One region of the Lysinibacillus sp. NPDC056959 genome, then DNA from elsewhere that is predicted to be linked to it. Evidence: riboswitches for the same ligand, from Rfam matches in the RefSeq annotation. Region 1 holds a riboswitch; each other region holds the start of a gene.

Region 1 (5,554 bases):
AAAGGTCATTATTGAAACCCCTAGTAAAACAAATGGTAATGTAATCACTCGTTTTAGACAAAAAAGCCAAGTTGATTCGTACATTTCTTTCATCACTTCCCAAGTCTTCATAGTGCAAAAAGAGAGGAGTCATAGTAGACCCACTCTCTTCTCTTTCTCTTACTTTAAATCCATTTGAGCATATGGAATATCGTATTCAGATGCACGAGGATTAATATCTTTCATATGTTTATGGTAAATAACGTTATTCGTTTCATATGAAATTGGATAAAATAATGCTTGGTCATGGAACATTGTTAAAATATCTTTATACAATTGCACACGTTCCACTTCATTTGTACCAATTAATAGTTGATGTATTTTACCATCAATTTGTGCTGCGTTATCTAAGCCTAATTTCGCTTCATAAACGCCATTTGCATTCGGTGTTGCTGATTCATTTGCGAAGCTGTGTGGGTCTGTTGGTGGACCATTTGTGCGCCAGAAATTAATATCTACTTGATTATCCATTAATTTTTGGAGCCCTACCATTACATCAGCGCCTTCAAGGTTTAATTGGACGCCTAATTTTGCTAATTCCCCTTGCATTAATTCTGCCATTGGTTTTTGGATAGCATCTGTTGCAATATAAATTAAATCTAATTGAAGAGGTTGCCCATTTTTAGAACGGATTTTATCACCATTTTTTAATGTCCAACCTGCTTCATCTAATAACTGCTCGGCTTTTTCTGGATTAAAGTGTATTGGTTTTAAATCAATATTGGCATATGGAATTGCATCCCAAAACAGTGTATTGGCAACTTTTTCTGTACCATGTGTTATACTTTCAACCATTTGTTCTTTATTAACAGCGAATTGAATAGCCTGACGTACTTTTAATTCTGCTAAAGGACCAGATTGAGTATTAAAAAGTAATGCACGTGTAGATAAAGGTTCAGATACAGCCGTTTTATATTGATCGCTGTCTTTTAAGAAAGTGTAGTTATCTAAGCTAATAATGCCTCGACCATAAATTAAGTCTAATTCCTCGTTTTCGAAAGCTAGTGAAATAGATTCTGAATCAGGTATAATTTTCACTTTTACTTTGTCAACTAGTGGCTTTTCACCCCAATAATGCTCATTTCGGCTAAAAAGTGCATATTGATCTTTTTTGTATTCGGTTAATACCCATGGACCTGTTCCAACCGAAGCTTTAATACCTTTATTAGTTGTATCTCCCTCTGGGAATCCGTTATCCCCTAAAAAGCGAAAAGGTCGCACAAAAGCAAGTTCATTTAATACAGGGTAATAGGGCGCATCTAATTGTAGACGAATTGTATAGTTATCTTCTTTCACAACATCTACAATATGATTCACCATCCCCATCCAAGAGTGTGTATCACGATCTGCTAAAACTGCATTAAAATTACGAATAACATTATCTGCATTAAAGGCTGTCCCATCAGAGTATTTTACATCTTGTCTAAGATGAAATATGTATGCTGTTTTATCCTCAGAAAATTCCCAACTCTCCGCTAATTTCGGCGATATTGTCCCGTCATCGTTATATTCTACCAATGATTCATACACCATTGCTTGCGCAGTCATTTGGTTTGGTAAATAGGTATGCGGATTTAAAGGCCCTATATCTAGCGGCCAGCCAACTGTTATCATTTTTCCTTCGCTAGAAGTTTTACTTCCATTACTTTCATTCGAGCTTGAACAGCCTGTTAAAATGGTTAACATCAGTATTAGAATGAAAGGTAATAATTTTTTAAAAAATATCATTATGATTGCTCCTGTCTATTCTTGGGTGTTAGAAATATATATGTCTCTCCACTATACTTCAAACTTGAAACTCAAAGTTATCGTCATTACTATGCTCTCGCTTTATTTGCACCTTACTTTGATATAAATTTCTAAGATTAGAAAATTGCATAAAAAAAATCCTTATTCCACTTGAATAAGGATAGAAAAACTCATTATTAAAAGCCTTCCATCCATCTCCCTATCTTTCGTAGATCTACAATGAATCTTACTACAAGCAGGCATTCTGGCTTATGAATCTTCATTTTGCTTCACCTTCCCAAGTACTTACTCAGTGGTATTTGAAACAAAACTCCTCATTTACAGTTGCGGGACAGCATGGGATTTACACCCATTTTCCTTTAAATTATGTGAAAAAGTTTTTTCACTCAAACTTGTAATGATACATATTAAATTAGTATTAAACATAACACGCTGCAAAGACACACGTCAATTTTATTTTCTGAATATAATAAAGTTTTAAGATTTTTAAACATAGTTATTTATATTTATTCCGCCAAAAAAGCCATCATAGTGAGATGGCTACATTTCTATCGTTGATGTTTTTTTAACAATGATTCTGTAAAAGCTCTAGATTGTCCCTTGGGAATACTAACTGTTTGCCACTCAGAGCCCTTTATTTGCTTAGCGATGTAAACGATTTGACCGACATGTTGTGAATAATGAGACATTTGTCTTTCAATCGCATCTATCACGGAATGCCGTTCTCCTCTTATCGTTACACCCCCTTGTAAATCAGCTTCCGTTAAACCATGTAACGCATCTAAAAATACTTGCCAGCCCTTTTCCCATACTGTCATAACCTCTTCTTTTGTCTGAAGGCTATCCGTAAATTCATCATCACGATTTCTCGTTGCTTTCTCACCATCTGTCGTTAAGAAGTCCGTCCATCTCGATATCATATTTCCACTAATATGTTTTACAATCACTGCGATACTGTTTGAATCTTCATTATACGCCCAGTGCAATTGGGTCTCTTCTAGTTGGTTGAGTGTTTTATCGCCTAGCTCTTTGACACTTCTAAATCTTGTTTTGACAACATTTAAATACATTCGCGCTACCGTCATTGTTGAACCCCCCCCGTCCCTTTTCAACTATTTTAATATAAACAGAATACAATGTGCTATTTTGGTAACTAGTTGTTGCCTAAAATAAACCGATACTCACTAGGGGTTCTTCATCACTACTGATTGCTAGCCTTCACCAATCGAGCTTTCCCAGGCAGTTTTTCTTCCACCTTACTTCTTTGCATTCGCTGAATGTATGTGCGGGATAAATTCCCTTGCAAGAGCAACCATTTTTTCTTGTGCTTCCTGTTGATCACCATTTAATTGATAGCCTATTTGATATACATAGCCATTATAATACGTAAAAAACTCATTGGCTCTTGTACTCATTTGATAAATGCGCTTGCCTGCCGCATCAAAATTATAGTATACATACGCGAAACCTTGATCTGGTGTCATCGCTCGAAAATATAAAGGATTCATGAAATTCAAACCTATATTCGTGATTTCCCCTGAAAAATCCTGACTATCCGTAACTTTATAGTATACTAAAGGATTATGATCCACATTTATTACCGTAAAATTAATATATTGACGATCCACTCCAGTGAGAGACTTTTGTTTAAAACTAAATTGAAATTGCTTTTGCAGACTACCATCTTGCATATCTGATGTTACCGCATAGACCTCTTGTATATTTGATTTAAATGGAAGAGTTTCTGGGTCTATTAGATGGACAGCATCCCCCATAGTAGCCGCTACTGTTTGCATAGCCTCGAAGCCCTGAAGCGGCGCATAAAATTTGATATTTTCACGGTGATGTAATTGATCTGCTATTGGAAAATACTGACTGAACGTTGTCTCTGTTCCTTCAACTTCTGTTTGAAATAAATCGGTGAATGATTGTTTTTCTTCTTCATGAAGTATTTCTGTCGTTAAATGGTCAATCGGTTTCGAAGCTTGCCATGCAATAAATAGTAAGATAGAGCATGTCATCATGATGGCCAGTGCACGATACGGCCAAAGTTGCTTTGATGGATACGGATCTTCCTGAATTTGTTGTTGAACCTTTTGAATGATTGCTTCTTTATGTGCTGAGACATCCTTCAACACATGCATTGTATGCTTATCCATGGAAAAGTACCTCCCATTCAATATCATGAAGATCAATTTTTAATAATTCCTTCCCTTTTTTCAAACGTGATTTAACTGTACCTTCAGGGATTTCGAGTAGCTTAGCAATTTCTTTTATCGTCATATCCTCTAAATAAAAATACACAATAGGTTCTCGTAGCTTTAACGGTAATTTCAAAATTGCTTCATCTAAAATCGTTTGTTCATCCTGTTGAATAAGCGTATCTTGTAGAACGGATTTTTGCTTAGAGAAAAGCTTATGTTGCACTGAAATTTTCCGAAATGCCCAGCTCTTTAAATAATCCTTACATTTATTAATGGTCATGCGTGCTAAGTACGCCCTCATCTCTCCTCTTTCTTCATAATACTTTTGATGATGATAAAATTTAATAAACACATCTTGAACGATATCCTCAGCTATTTGTAGATCTTTCGTATAGTAGTATGCGATACGAAATAAATGCTCTGTATGTAGTTCCATTAGTTGCTCTAAATATTCTGTATCAGACAAAAGCTTTCCCTCCTTCTACACTATAAACGAGGCTACAGGTATAAAAGATTAAATATAAACCAAAAAAACCGTCTCTTCATTAATTGAGACGGTTTCCTTCGAGCTATTATAAATTTTCATCAATATATGTTTCTATATCTGATGCAATCGTGTCAATAGGGACATCCTCTGGATTCTCTGCAAACCCCGAATACATTTTTACGATTACGCCATCTTTATCAACTAAGAAAAATTGATTCCCATGGACGACTTGGTCGCTGTTAGGATCATTTTTGACGATTATTTTTGTTGATTTTACAGCGAACTGCTCGATATACTTTTGTGAATAACCAGTAAGTAGATTCCATTTTGATTGATCTGGAACATTATATTTTTTCAAATAATCAGCTAATACTTCTGGTTTATCAACGTCAGGATCAACTGAAAACGCAACAATATTATAATCTTCCACACCTTTTTTCTTCAGCTTTTCTTGAACTTGCGTCATATTAAATGACATTGGTGGACAAATTGAAGTACAATTCGTGAAAATATACATACCAATCCACGGTTTTCCTTTTAAACTCTCTAAAGAAACTTTTTCTCCGCGTTGATTGACATGTTCAAAATCTGGTAATTCCAAACTATAATCTGCTTTAAACTTTGAATTTCCACACGCACTCAGCAAAGTTGCAAATGCAAAAAGTAAAACAAGCACAATTATTTTATTTCTCATCTTTAACACGCTCCCCACTTACACTATCCTCATCCTATCGTACGATGTAAATATTGACAAGGACACTCAAGTGACAGCTTTCGTACATCTTTGTGAAATCGATTTCACTTTAACGAAACAAGCGCATCATGAATGGCATCTAATTTCACTTCTACTCGGTGCAGTAAATAAAACGACACTAAAATAGGAAAACCGATATCCGATATCATGTTTAACCACTGTTCCATGTTGCTCCCTCCTTCACTGCTGATAATTAAAACTAATATTGCTGAAAATGGTCCTTGCAGTACATGCTGCAAAGACCATTTCTTAGTTATTCGATTTCTAAATCAAATTCTGTTACTTGACGATCAACGATGCGAGCCCCAGTCATTGTAACCA
Region 2 (5,554 bases), on a different contig from region 1:
AAATGGAAGTGAAAAAAGCTGAAAATGAAGCAAAATCTCTTGCATTAAAAGCACAAATTGCAACGAAGCAAGAAGAAGAGCGTTTAGAAGCAGAACGTAAAGCAGCAGAGGAAGAGGCAGCTCGTTTACGTGCACTTCAAGCAGCTACTCCAGTTGTACAAGCAACAAACACTAACACTAACACTAACGATAATAGCAATAGCAATAGCAATGCTAATAATAGTGGCAAAGCTAACAATGAAAAATCTTCACAAAATGTGGTTGTTGGTTCAGGAGCAGGCACTGCATCTTCAGGTGATGCTATTTCAGTTGCGAAACAATTCCTAGGTCGTAGCTATGTTTGGGGCGGTAGTAACCCATCGACAGGATTTGACTGTTCAGGTCTTGTACAATGGTCTTACAAACAAGCAGGCGTATCTTTACCACGTACAGCATCACAACAATATTTAGCAACACAACGTATTTCAGCAAGTGAAGCACGTGTAGGTGACCTAGTATTCTTCAGCTATGGTTCAGGTATAGCGCATGTAGGTATTTACTTAGGGAACAACACAATGATTGATGCTCAAAATAAAGGTGTTGTCATTGAATCACTTGATTGGTGGAATCAATATTTAGTAGGCTTCGGTCGTATTTAATAAGCCGTACTATTATATAGACGATTTAAATAGCGAAAAGGTTATCTTTGTAAGAGAATTACAAAGATAACCTTTTTTTCATTATTTGGCGGTACTGGAAATTATCAACTGTTTAAACTATAGTTAAGATTCTACGATTAAACCTATTAGGCAAACATATAATGTTATTCATTAATTTAGGCTCGACTACTCGGTCAATAATGAGTAAAATAACTTTTGTAATGAATAAATTTACATAGGTAGATATTTTTACAACTATAGCCCCAGTTATAAAAATGATAATACAGCCGAAAAAAGAATTAGCTTCAATTTTTTGTTATTACGTATTTTGCTTGGACTCAATCGAAGGCTAATAAGTGAGATAACTCCAATGATAATCCTAACGAGTATTCCTCTATCTTCATATAGCTAAAAGAAAAGATTCTTGCATAATGAATGTCATTTCTGATAATTTTGAAATATACGATCGGGGATTTTGCTCTGAAATTACAATTATATGAGACTTTTATTTTGTAGTAGCAAAGTAAAGCATGATGGTAAATGAGATAACACTTACAAGTACACTATTTTTTACGTTCTGAAACAATAAAGGTAGGGATGAATCATGGAAAAAGAGATTTTGCAACTTTTTAGTAATTTAACAGAGCGTGACCGTGATATTCAATACAAATCATACGAAGAATTAATGAAAATTATGCAGGAACCAGTTGATTGGACCTATTCAGTTTGGGAACAACTAGTTCAAACTCTTACATACAAAAATGGACATATACGTGCAAGTGCTGCACAATTTTTATGCGCACTGGCAGCAAAAAGCGATCCTGAAGAAAGAGTATTAGAGGACTTCTTAAAGATTTGGGCAGTAACGTATGATGAAGAAACAGTCACTGTGAGGCATACTTTACAGGCAATTTGGAAAATAGGCTTAGCGGGGCAGGTACAAAGAGATTTAGTCGTATCATATTTGGCTAAAAGATATCAAACATGCTTAGACGAAAAGCACCCGACATTAATACGCTATGATATTATTGTATCCTTTAAAAAGCTATTCGATGCAACAAATGACCCCAAACTACTAAAAATTGCACAGCGTTTAATTGAGGAAGAGAAAGATGTTAAATCCAAAAAGAAATATAAAAATGCCATCCGATAAAAGTTAATGACTATTTGTTGCAAATTCTTTCATTATGAGAAATAGTTTTTATAACGTATGAAAAAATTAAATGCTTTAATTTATGAGGCATAATAAATATTTGCACGAGCAGGATGAATACCCAATGGGGCAGTGAATATATCCGCGTGCATACGGTAATACCTGCATGATTTTTATCCATCGTTGTTTATTCTAAAATTCCACAGCTATTTTTTCCTATCAATCTATGATAAACTGCATAACAAGTGAATAATTCTTGCAGAATAAAGGTGCTAAACTATAGCATAATCGGGAATTCGGTGAAAAACCGGAGCTGTTTCCGCAACTGTAAGTACAGAAGTCGTAAAGATATACCACTGTCGAATTATCCGATGGGAAGGTTTTTTATGAACGTAGTGAGCTGTACAAGCCAGGAGACCGACCTTTGTTTGAACGTATAGATAACTCTTCGGAATCTAGGAGAATATGCGGCAAATACATAGGCTATGTCGTATTTATGCGACACTATTTATGCTATTTTTCGTTGTTTCCTTAGGAGTGGGAACAACGTTTTTTTTATGCGCTTATAATTCACCTGGTGTAAGCCGAGGTGTTATTAAGGGAAGAATTTTTCATGAAGGAAAGCGGGGATTTATATTTGAAAAAAGATGCACGTTATTCTTGTTATCCATTTATGCGTGAAAAGGCATCTACAGTAGATTTTGAAATTCGAACGGATAGCCTAACAACACATATTGGTGTAGCATTGGCGGCGGTTAAAAAAGAAACGGTAGAGGTAGTAGCAGATGATTTACTAGCCATTTTGCCAATGGCTTACCATGTAAATGGCTCGGTTCGAGGTAAATTAGCTGTAACCGAAGATGATTTGACTCGGCTTAGTGATCGCTATGATTTCTATGTTAGTCATGTTAAAGAGGAAATACAAAACTTTGTATTACCTCAAGGAACAGATGCAGCTTCTGCATTACATTTATGTCGTAGTGAAGCGAAAAAATCATACCGTGTTTTGCACAAAGTATCTGAAGAACGCGAAGTACCAGCTATTCTCTTTGATTATTTAGGATTGCTAACCAATGTATTTTTTGTAATGGCTGTCTATATGAATCAGCATGCTGGTATTGCTGAAATACCGTTTATTAGTAAGTCATACCCGATGAAAAAGAAAAAGGAGAGTTAATGAAATGAAGAAAATGTTTAAGCTACAATGGCTTTCTGTGTTGATGTTGGCACTTGTATTAGTTGGCTGTGGCACGAAAGAGGATACAAATAAAGATGCTGTTTCTAAAGAAGATCAACAAGTTGAGAAAACTACTAGCTATAAAGTTAAGGATGACCGTGGTGTAGAAGTTGAGTTTAATGCAGTACCTAAAACTATTGTTTCATTACAACCGAGTAATACAGAGATTTTATTTGCGCTAGGCGTTGGCGATAAAATCGTAGGTGCAACAGAGTATGATACGTATCCAGAAGAAGCGCAAAAAATTGAGCGTGTTTCTACTTCTACAATATTCAATAGCGAGCGTATTTTAGCGTTAAAGCCAGACGTAGTTATTGCCTATACAACTGGAGGCGATGAAGAAAATTTAAATGCCTTAAAAGGTCTCGAAGATGCGGGTATTAAAGTGTTTGCCATTCAGTCAGCTAAATCATTTGATGATGTTTATGGGGATATCGAACAAGTCGCAACGGTTATGGGCATCAAAGATAAAGGCGAAAAGTTAAATGAAGATATTAAAGCTAAAATTGCAGATGTCCAAGCGAAAGTTAAAGATGTGAAAGAACCAAAAAATATCTATTTAGAAATTAGTCCAAAGCCAGACATCTATACAGCTGGTTCTGGTACATTCCAACAAGAGATTTTAAATGCTGCAAACGTTAACAACGTTTTTGCTGACCTTGAAAGCTGGGCAAAGGTATCTGAGGAAGATGTCATTGCGAAAAACCCAGCTGTTATTTTAACAACAGTAGACATGAAAAACACAACGGAAGAAATTCTTTCACGTGGTGGATGGAATTCAATCACTGCTATTCAAAATAAAGCGGTTTATTATATAGATACTGATATTTCAAGTCGTCCAGGTCCGCGTATTGGCGAAGCTGTTGAGTTAATCGCAAAAGCAGTATACCCTGAGTTATTTAAATAATTGATATTGAAAAATAGTGTTTTGAGCTGTCCTTTATCAAGGGCAGCTTTTTTTTATGGATAAAAAGGATAACTGTTCCGCTTGGGTTAGAAAGAGAAAGAATCAAGTGGATAACTGCTCGGCTTGGGTGGAAGAGAGAACGGGTAAAGTGGATAACTGCTCGGCTTGGGTGGAAAAGAGAACGGGTAAAGTGGATAACTGCTCGGCTTGGGTGGGAAAGAGAACGGGTGAAGTGGATAACTGCTCCGCTTAGGTGGGAAAGAGAACGAGTAAAGTGGATAACTGCTCCGCTTGGGTGGAAAAGAGAACGGGTAAAGTGGATAACTGCTCTGCTTGGGTGGAAAAGAGAACGGGTAAAGTGGATAACTGTTCCGCATGGGTTAGAAAGAGAAAGAATGAAGTGGATAACTGCTCTGCCTCAATAGAGAAACACCCCCAATAAATCTCTCGTTGGTCTAAGAAGTGTATGACATCCACTAGTGTGAAAATTGGTATTATATCGAATTGTTCTATAAAATAGAGATAAGTATGCTTTCTAACAGGGAGGGGTGCAGTCAGTGAAACAGTTTGATATGAATATTATTCCGTTTGAGGCAGTTTATAATTTTCGGGATATGGGTGGTTATAAGTCGAGAGATGGGCGTGCTGTTAAGAATGGTTTGATTTATCGCTCAGCAGCACTTGGTAAAATGACGAAATCAGATAAAGAGCGCTTTGAAACGCTAGGTGTGAAAACAATTTTTGATTATCGAGACAACCATGAGGCTCAAAATAATCCTAATCCGATATTCCCATATGCCAATTATATTCAAATACCAGCAAAAGGAAATCATGCTTTTGAGATGCCCACAAACGCTGGTGGGAAAGATTTTTATAAGGTTGTAAGCACGGAGATGTTTCGAGAATTTTATGCACAAATGCCTTTTAATAATGCCTCGTTCAAAGAGTTAATAGCAACGATTCAACAACCTGAAAATTTAGGGCTAGTTCATCATTGTGCAGTCGGGAAGGACCGAACAGGTATTGGCAGTGCGCTTATTTTACTTGCTTTAGATGTCCCTGAGGAAACGATCATGGAGGATTATTTAGATACAAATGTACATTTACGTCCCTTAGTCGAACGAATGGCTCTAACAATTCAGCAAGATTATAGCGATCAAGAATTACAGCAATTTTATGCGTTAATGTCTGCCCGTGAAGACTATTTACAAGCAGCATTTGATGAAATGGATAACCGATATGGCTCTAAGGCAGCTTTTTTAGAGCAAGAGTTTGGGTTAACAACTGAAAAACGTAAGCAATTGCAGGATTATTGTTTACTATGATAAGAAACCCTTTCACATAAAATTGTGAGAGGGATTTTTTGCGTATTGTATTATCTTTGCATAATCTTTTAACTCATATTGGCCAAAAAGCTTATGGAAGCATTATGACAAGGTATAATTAGGTGTTTCATTTTAAAAATTCTTTACAGCCTAAAAATCTATGATAAGATACTATATATTTTTAACTTATTTCAGCGGGTGTCCAAACACCGGCTGAAATAGAGGAACTCAGTCTAAGAGCGCCACGTCCTGTGGCATTACGGAAATGACCGACATCGTGTCGGCCCTCGTGTT
Region 3 (5,554 bases), on a different contig from region 1:
GCTCCAATAGCAGCTTGGAGTGCGAATAATAAGCTTTCTATTTCACCACTTGGTGGCTCCCATAAGCTTTCAAACCAAGGCTCGTAGTTAGCATCTATTTCACCAATTGCTGCCTCCGCTTCGCCATCAGCACCTTCAAAATCTGCGCCTTTTTGAATGAAGAGGGGGATGATTGCTAACAACACAACAATTGCTAAGAGCAGTAAATTTTTTTTCATGTTAGTGAGCCTCCTTTGCCGAGAAAACGCGTAAAGCTTTTAATTCGCTCACATTGTATTTTTTTAAGAAGTTCATAACGATCACTGTTAAAATGCCTTCGCTAACAGCAAGAGGAATTTGCGTGAACGCAAAAATACTAGCAAACTTTGTAAATGAAGCCATAAAGCCTCCGACTTCAGAAGGGAAGGCGAGAGCTAATTGTACAGAAGTGACAATATATGTACCTAAGTCACCAAGCATTGCTGCTAAAAAGACAGCTACTGAAAATGATAATCCCATTTTTTGAGAGCCCTTAAAAACATAATAAGCAATAATAGGACCAGCAATTGCCATAGAAAAGGCATTAGCACCTAAAGTCGTCAGCCCACCATGTGCTAAAAGCAAAGATTGGAATAATAATACAATTGTCCCGATAACGCTTATTGCTAATGGTCCAAAAAGAACTGTTCCAAGACCAACCCCTGTCGGATGTGAACAACTACCTGTTACAGATGGGATTTTTAAAGCTGATAGTACAAAGGCAAAGGCACCAGATAATCCTAAAATCATTTTTGTTTCAGGATTTTCATCAATAGTTTTACGAATAGAACGTAATCCTAAAATAATAAATGGAATGGATAAGACCCACCAAAAAATCGCCCATTCAATTGGCAAAAAGCCCTCCATAATGTGCATCGCAAATGCACGATCTGGCACGAATAAAAATGCCAATAAGAAATAACTAAGCTTCCAACCTGAGAATTTCAAAACCTCTCCTCCTCACATTAAAATAGTTAGAATTAGTATGCGATGAAATCAAAAAAGCACTTCTCCAATTGTGGAAAAGTGCATAGCTAAAAATGCAAATAAAATTCTAATTTGCTCAGCCGCATACCTATCCTCGTAGGTTCAAACGATCACATATTTTTCGGCAGGTCTCCTGGCTTTAGATCAACGTTTTATAGGCCTTCCCATCCTTTGGACAGTGACATTATCTATAAAACTCCCTAGTACAGTGGCGGGACCGCGCCGGACTTAAACCGGCTTCCCTTTTAAGCGAAATGATGAACAATTCGCACCGAAAAAAGATGAAGTTGTGATTTCACGACAAAGTGTAACATGATTTTCCATATATATGCTATACTTTTTAAGAAAAAATTTTTAATTGAGTGTCTATGTCGAAAATTTAGATAAATAGAAAAGAAATGTCATGTTTTTCATTAAAAAATTACTGAAAATGTCACAAATTTAGAAAGAAATATTGAAATTTTAAAAAAATAGGCTATGATAGAAACAGTTTTTAATTTTAAAAAAATAATAATTTCATATAAAACATTCATAAGTGCTTGAATATTTTCAAGATAATAGGGAAATCGGTGAGAATCCGATACAGCCCCCGCTACTGTAATAGCTGATGAAATCGCGGATGCCACTAGTGAGAACTAGGAAGGCGCGAAAGTAAAAGGAAGCTTAAGTCAGGAAACCTGCTTATGTGATGATACATGCAAACTTTTCGGAGGGAGAAGTTGAAGCGAGAACGAGTACCTGTATATATTCGTTTTTATTTGGCTTCTACTAAACCTTTACTCTTCGTCTAGAGTAAAGGTTTTTCTTTTTCCTAAAAGCAAATGAGGGGAGAAAAACTATGACAACTTGGAATTTAGAGGGGATGAAAACACATCTTTTTATATGCAATGGTAGTAGCTGTATGAAAAAAGATGCTGAGGACATTACTCAGGCAATTCGTGATGAAATACAGGTACTGGAACTTGATAAGGAAATACATACGACAAGGACTCGCTGTAATGGTAGGTGTAAAGATGCTTGTGTTGTCATTGCTTATCCTCAAGGGAATTGGTACCGCGTGCCGACAACAGAGCATGCGAAGGCACTCGTACAAGATTTAAATCATGAATCTTTACATAATGAGCATGTCTTTACTTTACGTGAAGGATCTTTACAGCGTACAGCACAAACAACAGCCATTAAAGGTATTGAAAAGGTGAAAGAGGGGTAACAAAATGGCGCAAAAAGGTAAGATTTTCGTAGTTGGCTTTGGCCCTGGAGACTTTAAACATATTACGACTCGTGCTGTAGAGGCACTACAACAAAGTCATATGATTATTGGTTATAAAACCTATGTTGAGCTTATTCAAGATTTAGTTAGTGCAAAGTCGATTATTAGTACTGGTATGACAGAAGAAGTTTCACGTGCACAGGAAGCGGTACGTCAAGCAGAGGCTGGAAGTATCGTATCGGTTATTTCCAGCGGTGATGCCGGTGTTTATGGGATGGCTGGATTAGTGTATGAAGTATTAATCGAGCTAGGATGGACTGAAGCTACTGGTATCGAAGTAGAAATTGTTCCAGGTATTTCTGCTATTAATTCGTGTGCAAGTTTACTAGGTGCTCCTATTATGCACGACGCTTGTACAATTAGTTTGAGTGACCACTTAACACCTTGGAATTTAATTGCTAAGCGAGTAGAAGCAGCGGCGATGGCGGATTTTGTTATTGCGCTTTATAACCCAAAAAGTGGACGTCGTACGAGACAAATTGTAGAGGCTCAACGAATTTTATTAGAATATCGTTCGCCAGATACACCGGTTGGACTTGTGAAAAGCGCGTATCGTGACCGTCAGGAAATTACGATGACGACTTTAGCAGAAATGCTTGAACATGATATCGGCATGTTAACAACCGTTATTATCGGGAATTCAACAACATTTTTCTATGACAATAAAATGATTACACCACGTGGTTATCAGCGTAAATATACACTTGGAGAAGAAAAACAGCCGTTACGACCACATCAACGACTAAAGGAAGAAAATGAACCATGGGCAATGAATCAAGAAACTGGGGCAGCGCGAAATGATTTTGCAACAGATCCGAATGCCAATCGTATAAAGCCCAGTTTAGCTATAACACCACAACCAAAGCCTAAAAAGTCATCCCTTGAAATGGCAACAGCAGCTCTGGCAAAGGTGAAGGGAACTAACGCTGTGAAAGTAACATCTAAGCTCGTTCAACAAAAAATCGAATCGGTTTTTGAATTAGCTGTTAGTCCTGGGGTAGCCAATAAGTTTTTTACTCCTCAACAAATGATGACCTTAGCTGAGGTAGTTGGTGAGGAAGGAACGATGGAGTATACACCAGACCACCAAATTCATTTAAAAATTCCTACGTCTGAGCCAGGAGAGATTACAGCAAAGCTTCGTGAAGTGGGCTTTTTACTAACACCAATTGGTGACGTACTTTCGTTAAAGGCTTGTGATTTTTGTTACGGAGAAAAAACCGATTCGATCCCATATGCGGAAGAGATTCAAGAAAAGCTTGGTGGCATGTCGTTACCGAAAACATTGAATATTGGTTTTAATGGCTGTGGTATGGCGTGTTATCGAGCCGTATTTGATGATATTGGCATTGTTTATCGTAAAAGTAAATTCGATGTTTTTATTGGTGCCAAGCCAGTTGGTCGGACAGCACATGCGGCTCAGCCTGTTGTTGAGGGATTAGAACCTGAACAGCTAATACCGCTTATTACCGACATTATCGAAGAATATAAAGCAAATGCACATCCAAATGAACGTTTGTTTAAATACTTCAAGCGTGTGAAAAAGATCCTACATTTTACGTATCAGGATATGTCTTCAAAAATAAAAGTTGAGCCAGCTCCATGCGGCGACTAGTGAGGGGTAATGAGATGAAAGCAATTTTATTTGTCGGCCACGGGAGCCGTTTAGAAGCAGGAAATGAAGAGGTACGCACGTTTATCGAGCAAATGAAACCTCGTATTGATGAGCGTTTTTTAGTAGAAACATGTTTTTTAGAGTTTGCCTCGCCGAACATCGAAGAAGGTATTACGAATTGTGTGAAGAAGGGCGCTACAGAGGTGCATGTTATTCCGATTATTCTTCTTCATGCTGGACATTCAAAAATGCATATTCCAGCAGAAATCGAACATGCGCGTGAGCATTATCCAAATATTACGTTCACATATGGTCAAACAATCGGTATCCATGAAGAAATATTTGCGATTTTAGAAGATCGTTTAGCAGAAATCGGCTTTAATGCTGAAGAAGAACATAAGGATACTGCGGTTTTATTAATTGCACGAGGCGGCAGTGACCCATATGCAAATGGTGATTTTTATAAAATTACACGCCTGTTATGGGAGAAACTCCCGGTTCAATATGTAGAAAGCGCATTTATGGGGGTTACAGATCCTCGTGTTGAAGAAGGAATTGAGCGCTGTGTGAAGCTTGGTGCTAAAAAAATCATTATGCTACCGTACTTTTTATTCACTGGTATCTTAATGGAACGAATGAATGGTATGTGTAAGCAATTTAACGAAAAATATGCTGACTGTGATATTCAAATTGCCAATTATTTTGGCTATCATGATCGTTTACAAAATGTGTTATTAGAGCGAATTGAACAAGCTGTGAATGGTACATCAACAGGTATGCAAGATTTAGAAAATTATCGTGCTTATGCGGCGGTTCATGGACATGCGCATCATCATCACCACCACGATCATGATCACGACCATGACCACCATCACCACGACCATGATCACGACCATCATCATCACCATGAAGAGGAGCCGGTGAAATGATTTTCATGTTAGCGGGGACGAGCGATGCTAGGAATCTAGCACTTGAACTACAGTCAGCAGGTCATGCTGTGACAGCTACGGTCGTTACTGAATCAGCCGCTTCAAGCCTTGCAGAAGTAGGCCTTCCTCATCTAGTTGGTCGTTTAACGGCGGAGGAAATGGCGACGATTATTACCGAGCGAGGGTCTCGTTTAGTTGTAGACGCCTCTCATCCATTTGCTGAAGAAGCTTCAAAAAATGCCATGGCGGCAGCAGAGCAAGCAAATGTTCCGTATATTCGCTATGAACGTGCTCATGAGCATTATGCCCATCCACTAATTACGGTTGTGAAGGATTATGAGGAGGCTGCCCATTTAGCAGCGGAAAAACGTGGAGTCATTATGCTAACGACGGGCAGTAAAACACTAGCGACTTTTACAAAGGTGTTACATGGCTTAGAAAATACGCGAGTGATTGCACGTATGCTTCCTCGACTCGATAATATGGAAAAATGTGAAGCACTTGGTGTGGCACAAAGAGATATTGTTGCCATACAAGGCCCATTTTCAAAGGAATTAAACGAAGCCCTCTTTCGTCAATATAATGTGACATTGATGATTACGAAAGAAAGTGGCAAGGTTGGCTCGGTGGATGAAAAGCTAGAGGCAGCCCTTGCATGTGGCATTGAAACAATTTTAATTGCAAGACCAAATATAAAATACGGACAGCAATATTCTACATTTGAAGATGTATTAC
Region 4 (5,266 bases), on a different contig from region 1:
GGTAAAACAACATTTTCTGAGCAGTTACTATTTCATACAAACAGTATTCAAGCTCGTGGACGAGTGGATCACCAGGACACATTTCTAGATAATCATGAGTTGGAGCGTCAGCGAGGCATTACGATTTTTGCGGAGCAAGGCCGCATGACGTTTGGGGATGATACATATACGTTGATCGATACACCAGGGCACGTCGATTTCTCTCCAGAGATGGAGCGTGCCATTCGGGTTATGGATTATGCCATTATTATTGTTAGTGCTGTCGAAGGAATACAAGGTCATACTGAAACAGTGTGGCAACTTTTACGCCAATATCATGTTCCAACCTTCTTTTTTATTAACAAAATTGATCGTGAAGGAGCAGATGTTGAAGCTGTAATGGCTGCGCTTCAAAAGGATTGCTCTGCAGATGTTTTATTCGTAGACGAACCGCTCCGTTCCGACTATGTTTCAAACGACATAATGGAGCGGCTTGCTGAACGTGATGAACAACTTCTCGATGCTTTTCTCAATGAAACATTGGATAGCTCTAGCTGCCTTACTCATTTATCTCGGATGATTAAACAGGAAAAGGCCTTTCTATGTTTTACTGGGTCTGCCTTAAAAGATAGTGGAATAAAGGAATTCCTAACACAGCTCCCCCTCCTTACAGAGACACAATTTAATAACAACGCTCCGTTTCAAGGTGAGGTGTTTAAAATTCGTCATGATGGACATCAACGCTTAACTTTTATCAAATCTTTGCAAGGAACGTTACATGTCCGTGATGAACTTTCATTTGGAGACGTGACTGAAAAAGTGACGGAGATTCGACTATACAATGGCAACCGGTATGAAACTACTCAAAAGATAGAGGCTGGGGAGATTTTCGCAGTAAAAGGGATTAGTCAAGCAAACATCGGCGATATTATTGGTTCTTCGAATAATTCTCAGCCCTTTGAGTTAGTACCGACTTTACAGGCAAAAGTACATTATGAAGGCACTCAGCATATAAAGGACGTGTTAAAAACTTTCCGTATTCTTGAAGCAGAAGAACCTTCATTACGTGTGCTATGGCATGAAAAATTCCAAGAAATTCATGTTCATATTATGGGTGTCATCCAACTCGAGGTTCTTATCGAAGTGCTTCATGAACGGTTCTCGCTAGACATTTCATTTAGCGAACCACAGATTTTGTATATGGAAACGATTACCACAACGGTAACAGGTTACGGTCATTTCGAGCCATTAAAGCATTACGCAGAAGTCCATTTATTGATGGAGCCAAATACACGCGGCACCGGCAATACATTTGTCAATGCATGCCACGCCGATGATTTATCAGTTGGACATCAACGACTCATTGAAAAACATTTATTCGAGCGCGATCATCATGGGCTGTTAACCAGTTTTCCCGTTACAGATATTCGCTTCACGCTCTTAACAGGACGCGCACATAATAAACATACTGAAGGTGGCGATTTCCGTGAAGCAACATTCCGTGCATTACGGCAAGGGCTCGAACAAGCAGAAAATATATTACTAGAGCCGTACTACCGCTTTAAACTTAAAGCTCCTAGTGATTTCATCGGCCGCATGATGACGGACATTCAGCAAGCTGCTGGTACATTTGACGCACCAATCATAACTGAACATGACGCGATTGTAACCGGCCGGGCCCCTGTCTCAACATTTATGAGCTACAGTACAACCTTTGCCGCCTACACCAATGGGAAAGGCGTACTTTCCCTACAATTTGATGGCTACGATACATGTCACAATACAGAAGAAATTATTGCGCAAATAAGCTACGATAAGAACGCCGATCCCGACTATACATCCTCTAGTATTTTTTGCGCAAAAGGCAAGGGCTACTCCGTTCCATGGCACGAAGCACAAGCAGCAATGCATTGTATTGACTAAATTCATAAAAACAGGACATGATTTGTTAGATCAATGTCCTGTTTTCTTATGTTTCATGAAGAGTTACTATACTTTTGTGAGTAATCTTGCTTCGCGCGGGTATTTACCTTCCTTCCGCGGGTATTTGCCTTTCTTCCGCGGGTATTCCCCTTCCTTCTGCGGGTATTTGCCTTTCTTCCGCGGGTATTCCCCTTCCTTCTGCGGGTATTTGCCTTTCTTTCGCGGGTATTTACCTTCCTTCCGCGGGTATTCTTGCTTCGCCCGGGTATCTACCCTATACTGACAACTCCATTCTACTACCTTGCCAGGCATATACCTTCACCTCGGGGTATTGAAATTCATCCCGCACATTTTTAATTTACTAAGCTTGTATCGTTTTCTGTCCCTGTTTATTAATAAGATATGAAGATTCCACCACAACGTAGCTATAGGATTGTGAGAAATCCATTAAAACTTTGCCAGGTCGACTTTTCAAAAGTTGTAAATTATCAATCAGTTCAAGCAATAGTTCATGACCTTTTCCACGTGGGTGCCAGTTTAAATGATTATCATTTAGTTCCTTCACAGCTTTTAGAAATTGATGATACTCTCGCTCTATAAAATTGATTAGTTGTTTATTTTTATAAACTACTCGTGATAAATCCTCTACATATACTTCATAAAAGCGCATCACTATCGAGCACAATAAATCATTGACCCGAGCGGCACTTAGTATTGGCTTAGGGGCTTGGGAAAGTCGCTCTAGATTTGGTTTTGCACGCGTCGAATCGATACGTGTAATTAAATGAAAATGTTCACCATTAACATCGTACACAATTGGATTTGTCGGCATATACATCATAAAATCATTTGTTTTTGTTTTAAGTTGATCTGTAATAATTGCTTTTGCAAAAAGGTGGCCATGAAAACTTTCATTTTGAATCCAAATAATATCTTTGTTATATAAAATTTGATCAAACAATCGTTCATTACTAATAAGATTGCTAGCTATTAATTGATCGACAAGGGATTCTACAACCATTCTTGTTGTAGCTTTCTTGGCAATTTCAGTGCGTGGCTGCTTACAAATTTTCATTTCTACATATTGCGAATCCTGTGCTGTACTTACATGAATATTCGTCATCATTGCATCCTCTTTTCGTACATATTTTTCAAAACGGAAGTCTTCTTTTACATAAAAAAAGGATTTCCTACAACTAGAGGAAATCCTTCATTCTATCTTTTTCATTCATCACATAATGTCAAATGATACCCAAGCATAAAAGAATTGCCTTGAAAGCGATTACCTTCTTTTTGGGCGTTTGACGTACGGTGACGAACAGAGCATTCTGTTTTGTCAATATGCCACCTCCTATTCCTCGTAGGGTTATGGTGTGTACTCATAATAGGCAGGTATCCTGACTCATGGTCATCACTACTTTTCACCTTCCCGTCGTTAAACAGTGGTATATGAAAAGTCGCTCACATTTACAGTTGCGGGACAGTGTCGGATTTGCACCGACTTCCCTTTTAAGCGTTATCAAGAGATAAACGCACCTATTATTTATTAATATTAAATTGTAATTTAACACACTAATACATGTAGAGTAGATATTCCTTTTGTATTTCTGGTTTAAATTGTAATATGTATTCTAGTATTTGTCAAAAGACAAAAAAGGGCTATCCCAAATTAATGAGATAACCCTATTAATTATTCTAATTTTCCCAAACCTGACCTCCATAATTGGTCGGTGAGGTCAATTTGCAAGGTTATCATTTGGACAAACTGTAAGGCAAAAATTAACGCGGGTGTGAATCTGCGTACCTGTTTTGGGTACGGCTATTGCATTCTACCAATGATAGAACAAAATGCGGAACGCCCTTCCTCAATAAGTAGTTTACATGCAAATTCACATTGAACTTGTGAAGTGTAATGTCCCGACTGAATACGGTAACCATCCTTCTCATTACCGAACACCTCACCATATCCGAGGTATTTCTGTGACAATAATAATTGTAAGCGTGTGTTTGCTTCTGCTCTTGTCTTGAATGGCGCTGTATGAATACGGAAGAACTTAGCACCTTTCGGAACATCAGTAAAAAGAGTTGGAAAGCAATCTATATAATAAATTCAGTCGTATCAAGGGTTTGGAGTATATTTGTGAAAATACATAATTAATAATGCTAGAAATATTAGTTCTAAGCAAATTATAGTGAGTGAAGTCTATTTAGATTTTTTATGTTCATTGTTCGAGATATGAGTTATTATATAAACATTGCTTTCTATTAATTAGGAGTTGTTTTGTGTGAAAGATAATCTTAAGAAATATGTTATTTTATCCCTAACCATAGTATTTTCGGTATTTACGGCACTGTATTTATATGATAAATATCAAGAATATCAATTTGATAAGGGCATTGCAGATGAAAATGAAAAAAAATTAGAGCAAGAAAGGGAAAGATTTCTGAATAAAGTGAAGGTTGAATTTAAAAGGGATACTTCTTTTGATACATTTGCTGTTGAAATTACAAATTTTAATGACAGAACTATTCATGGATATATAGAAGTCACAATTCTCGATAAAAATGAAGAAGTATTATGGGAAGAATTAGTTTTCATTCCAGAAGATGGAATAAAAAGTGGGGATACGTATAGATACGTAAAGGATTATGATTCAGTTGAAAATGCTGATTCAGTTAAATTCGAAAAATCGGTTTATTAGTTAATTGCACATCATACATATCAAACACGCTACCTATCATGGTTTGCGTGTTTTTTGTTTTGTATAGACAATACTAATTTAAATGTTAACGTTTATTAATAATATTTATTATATAAAGGTTAACTTTTTAGTATAACTTATATTTTTTTAAAAAAGATAATTAAAACCATTCCCATAAATACGGAACTTATTAACCTTCTTACCAGTCAATGAACCGTCTGTATTATCTGCTAAAACTTTATATTTTACTTTGCCATCTGCAATAGTAATATCTACGTTTGTATAGCGTTTCACTTCTGTAGTACCGTCAAAAACTGCTACTGCTTTGAAATTGTCCCCCATATACTCACGTAATTTTCCGTAAGCATAACTTGTAATTTCAGCCATTAATAAACACTCCATTTCATATATTTGTTAGTGGTATGTATATATTTTTTGAATCATTATGTATAAGAAAAAGGAGTCAGTGTGACAAGCACCGACCCCAAAAAGAGGAAACTATAATATGACAACCAATCATAAGATAGATGTGAAACCTAAAGACACACTAACAACCACGAAAATGTGCCTTATCGACTTCACAGCCGACTACGCAACTAAACTAGGAGGTGAAAATTGCGTAAGGGAGAAATTTTATGACTAATAATAGAACACCTATCAAT

The links. Region 1 has a riboswitch for cobalamin ahead of nikA (nickel ABC transporter substrate-binding protein). Riboswitches for the same ligand answer to the same signal wherever they lie in the genome.
Region 2: linked by a shared signal. The riboswitch ahead of ACFTQ7_RS11185 (hypothetical protein) and the one ahead of nikA (nickel ABC transporter substrate-binding protein) in region 1 are both predicted to bind cobalamin.
Region 3: linked by a shared signal. The riboswitch ahead of ACFTQ7_RS02905 ((2Fe-2S) ferredoxin domain-containing protein) and the one ahead of nikA (nickel ABC transporter substrate-binding protein) in region 1 are both predicted to bind cobalamin.
Region 4: linked by a shared signal. The riboswitch ahead of ACFTQ7_RS09405 (hypothetical protein) and the one ahead of nikA (nickel ABC transporter substrate-binding protein) in region 1 are both predicted to bind cobalamin.

What each region holds. Positions count from the first base shown of each region.
Region 1 is NZ_JBHURE010000012.1:56,084-61,637, forward strand. Features, by position in the region: gene nikB (nickel ABC transporter permease) at 1-111, opposite strand, end outside; gene nikA (nickel ABC transporter substrate-binding protein) at 160-1,767, opposite strand; cobalamin riboswitch at 2,006-2,199, opposite strand; gene ACFTQ7_RS14685 (DUF1572 family protein) at 2,337-2,873, opposite strand; gene ACFTQ7_RS14690 (hypothetical protein) at 3,045-3,947, opposite strand; gene ACFTQ7_RS14695 (RNA polymerase sigma factor) at 3,940-4,458, opposite strand; gene ACFTQ7_RS14700 (SCO family protein) at 4,565-5,173, opposite strand; gene ACFTQ7_RS14705 (YvrJ family protein) at 5,278-5,400, opposite strand; gene ACFTQ7_RS14710 (DUF2922 domain-containing protein) at 5,487-5,554, opposite strand, start outside.
Region 2 is NZ_JBHURE010000007.1:146,876-152,429, forward strand. Features, by position in the region: gene ACFTQ7_RS11175 (C40 family peptidase) at 1-638, shown strand, start outside; gene ACFTQ7_RS11180 (hypothetical protein) at 1,243-1,791, shown strand; cobalamin riboswitch at 2,042-2,231, shown strand; gene ACFTQ7_RS11185 (hypothetical protein) at 2,429-2,968, shown strand; gene ACFTQ7_RS11190 (ABC transporter substrate-binding protein) at 2,973-3,935, shown strand; gene ACFTQ7_RS11195 (tyrosine-protein phosphatase) at 4,493-5,260, shown strand.
Region 3 is NZ_JBHURE010000002.1:167,972-173,525, reverse strand. Features, by position in the region: gene ACFTQ7_RS02915 (energy-coupling factor ABC transporter substrate-binding protein) at 1-218, opposite strand, end outside; gene ACFTQ7_RS02910 (energy-coupling factor ABC transporter permease) at 220-966, opposite strand; cobalamin riboswitch at 1,112-1,296, opposite strand; cobalamin riboswitch at 1,523-1,704, shown strand; gene ACFTQ7_RS02905 ((2Fe-2S) ferredoxin domain-containing protein) at 1,844-2,215, shown strand; gene cobJ (precorrin-3B C(17)-methyltransferase) at 2,220-3,890, shown strand; gene ACFTQ7_RS02895 (sirohydrochlorin chelatase) at 3,905-4,819, shown strand; gene cobK (precorrin-6A reductase) at 4,816-5,554, shown strand, end outside.
Region 4 is NZ_JBHURE010000006.1:37,185-42,450, reverse strand. Features, by position in the region: gene ACFTQ7_RS09410 (GTP-binding protein) at 1-1,902, shown strand, start outside; gene ACFTQ7_RS09405 (hypothetical protein) at 2,264-3,028, opposite strand; cobalamin riboswitch at 3,273-3,457, opposite strand; gene ACFTQ7_RS09400 (SPOR domain-containing protein) at 3,722-4,003, opposite strand; gene ACFTQ7_RS09395 (hypothetical protein) at 4,188-4,604, shown strand; gene ACFTQ7_RS09390 (hypothetical protein) at 4,752-4,991, opposite strand.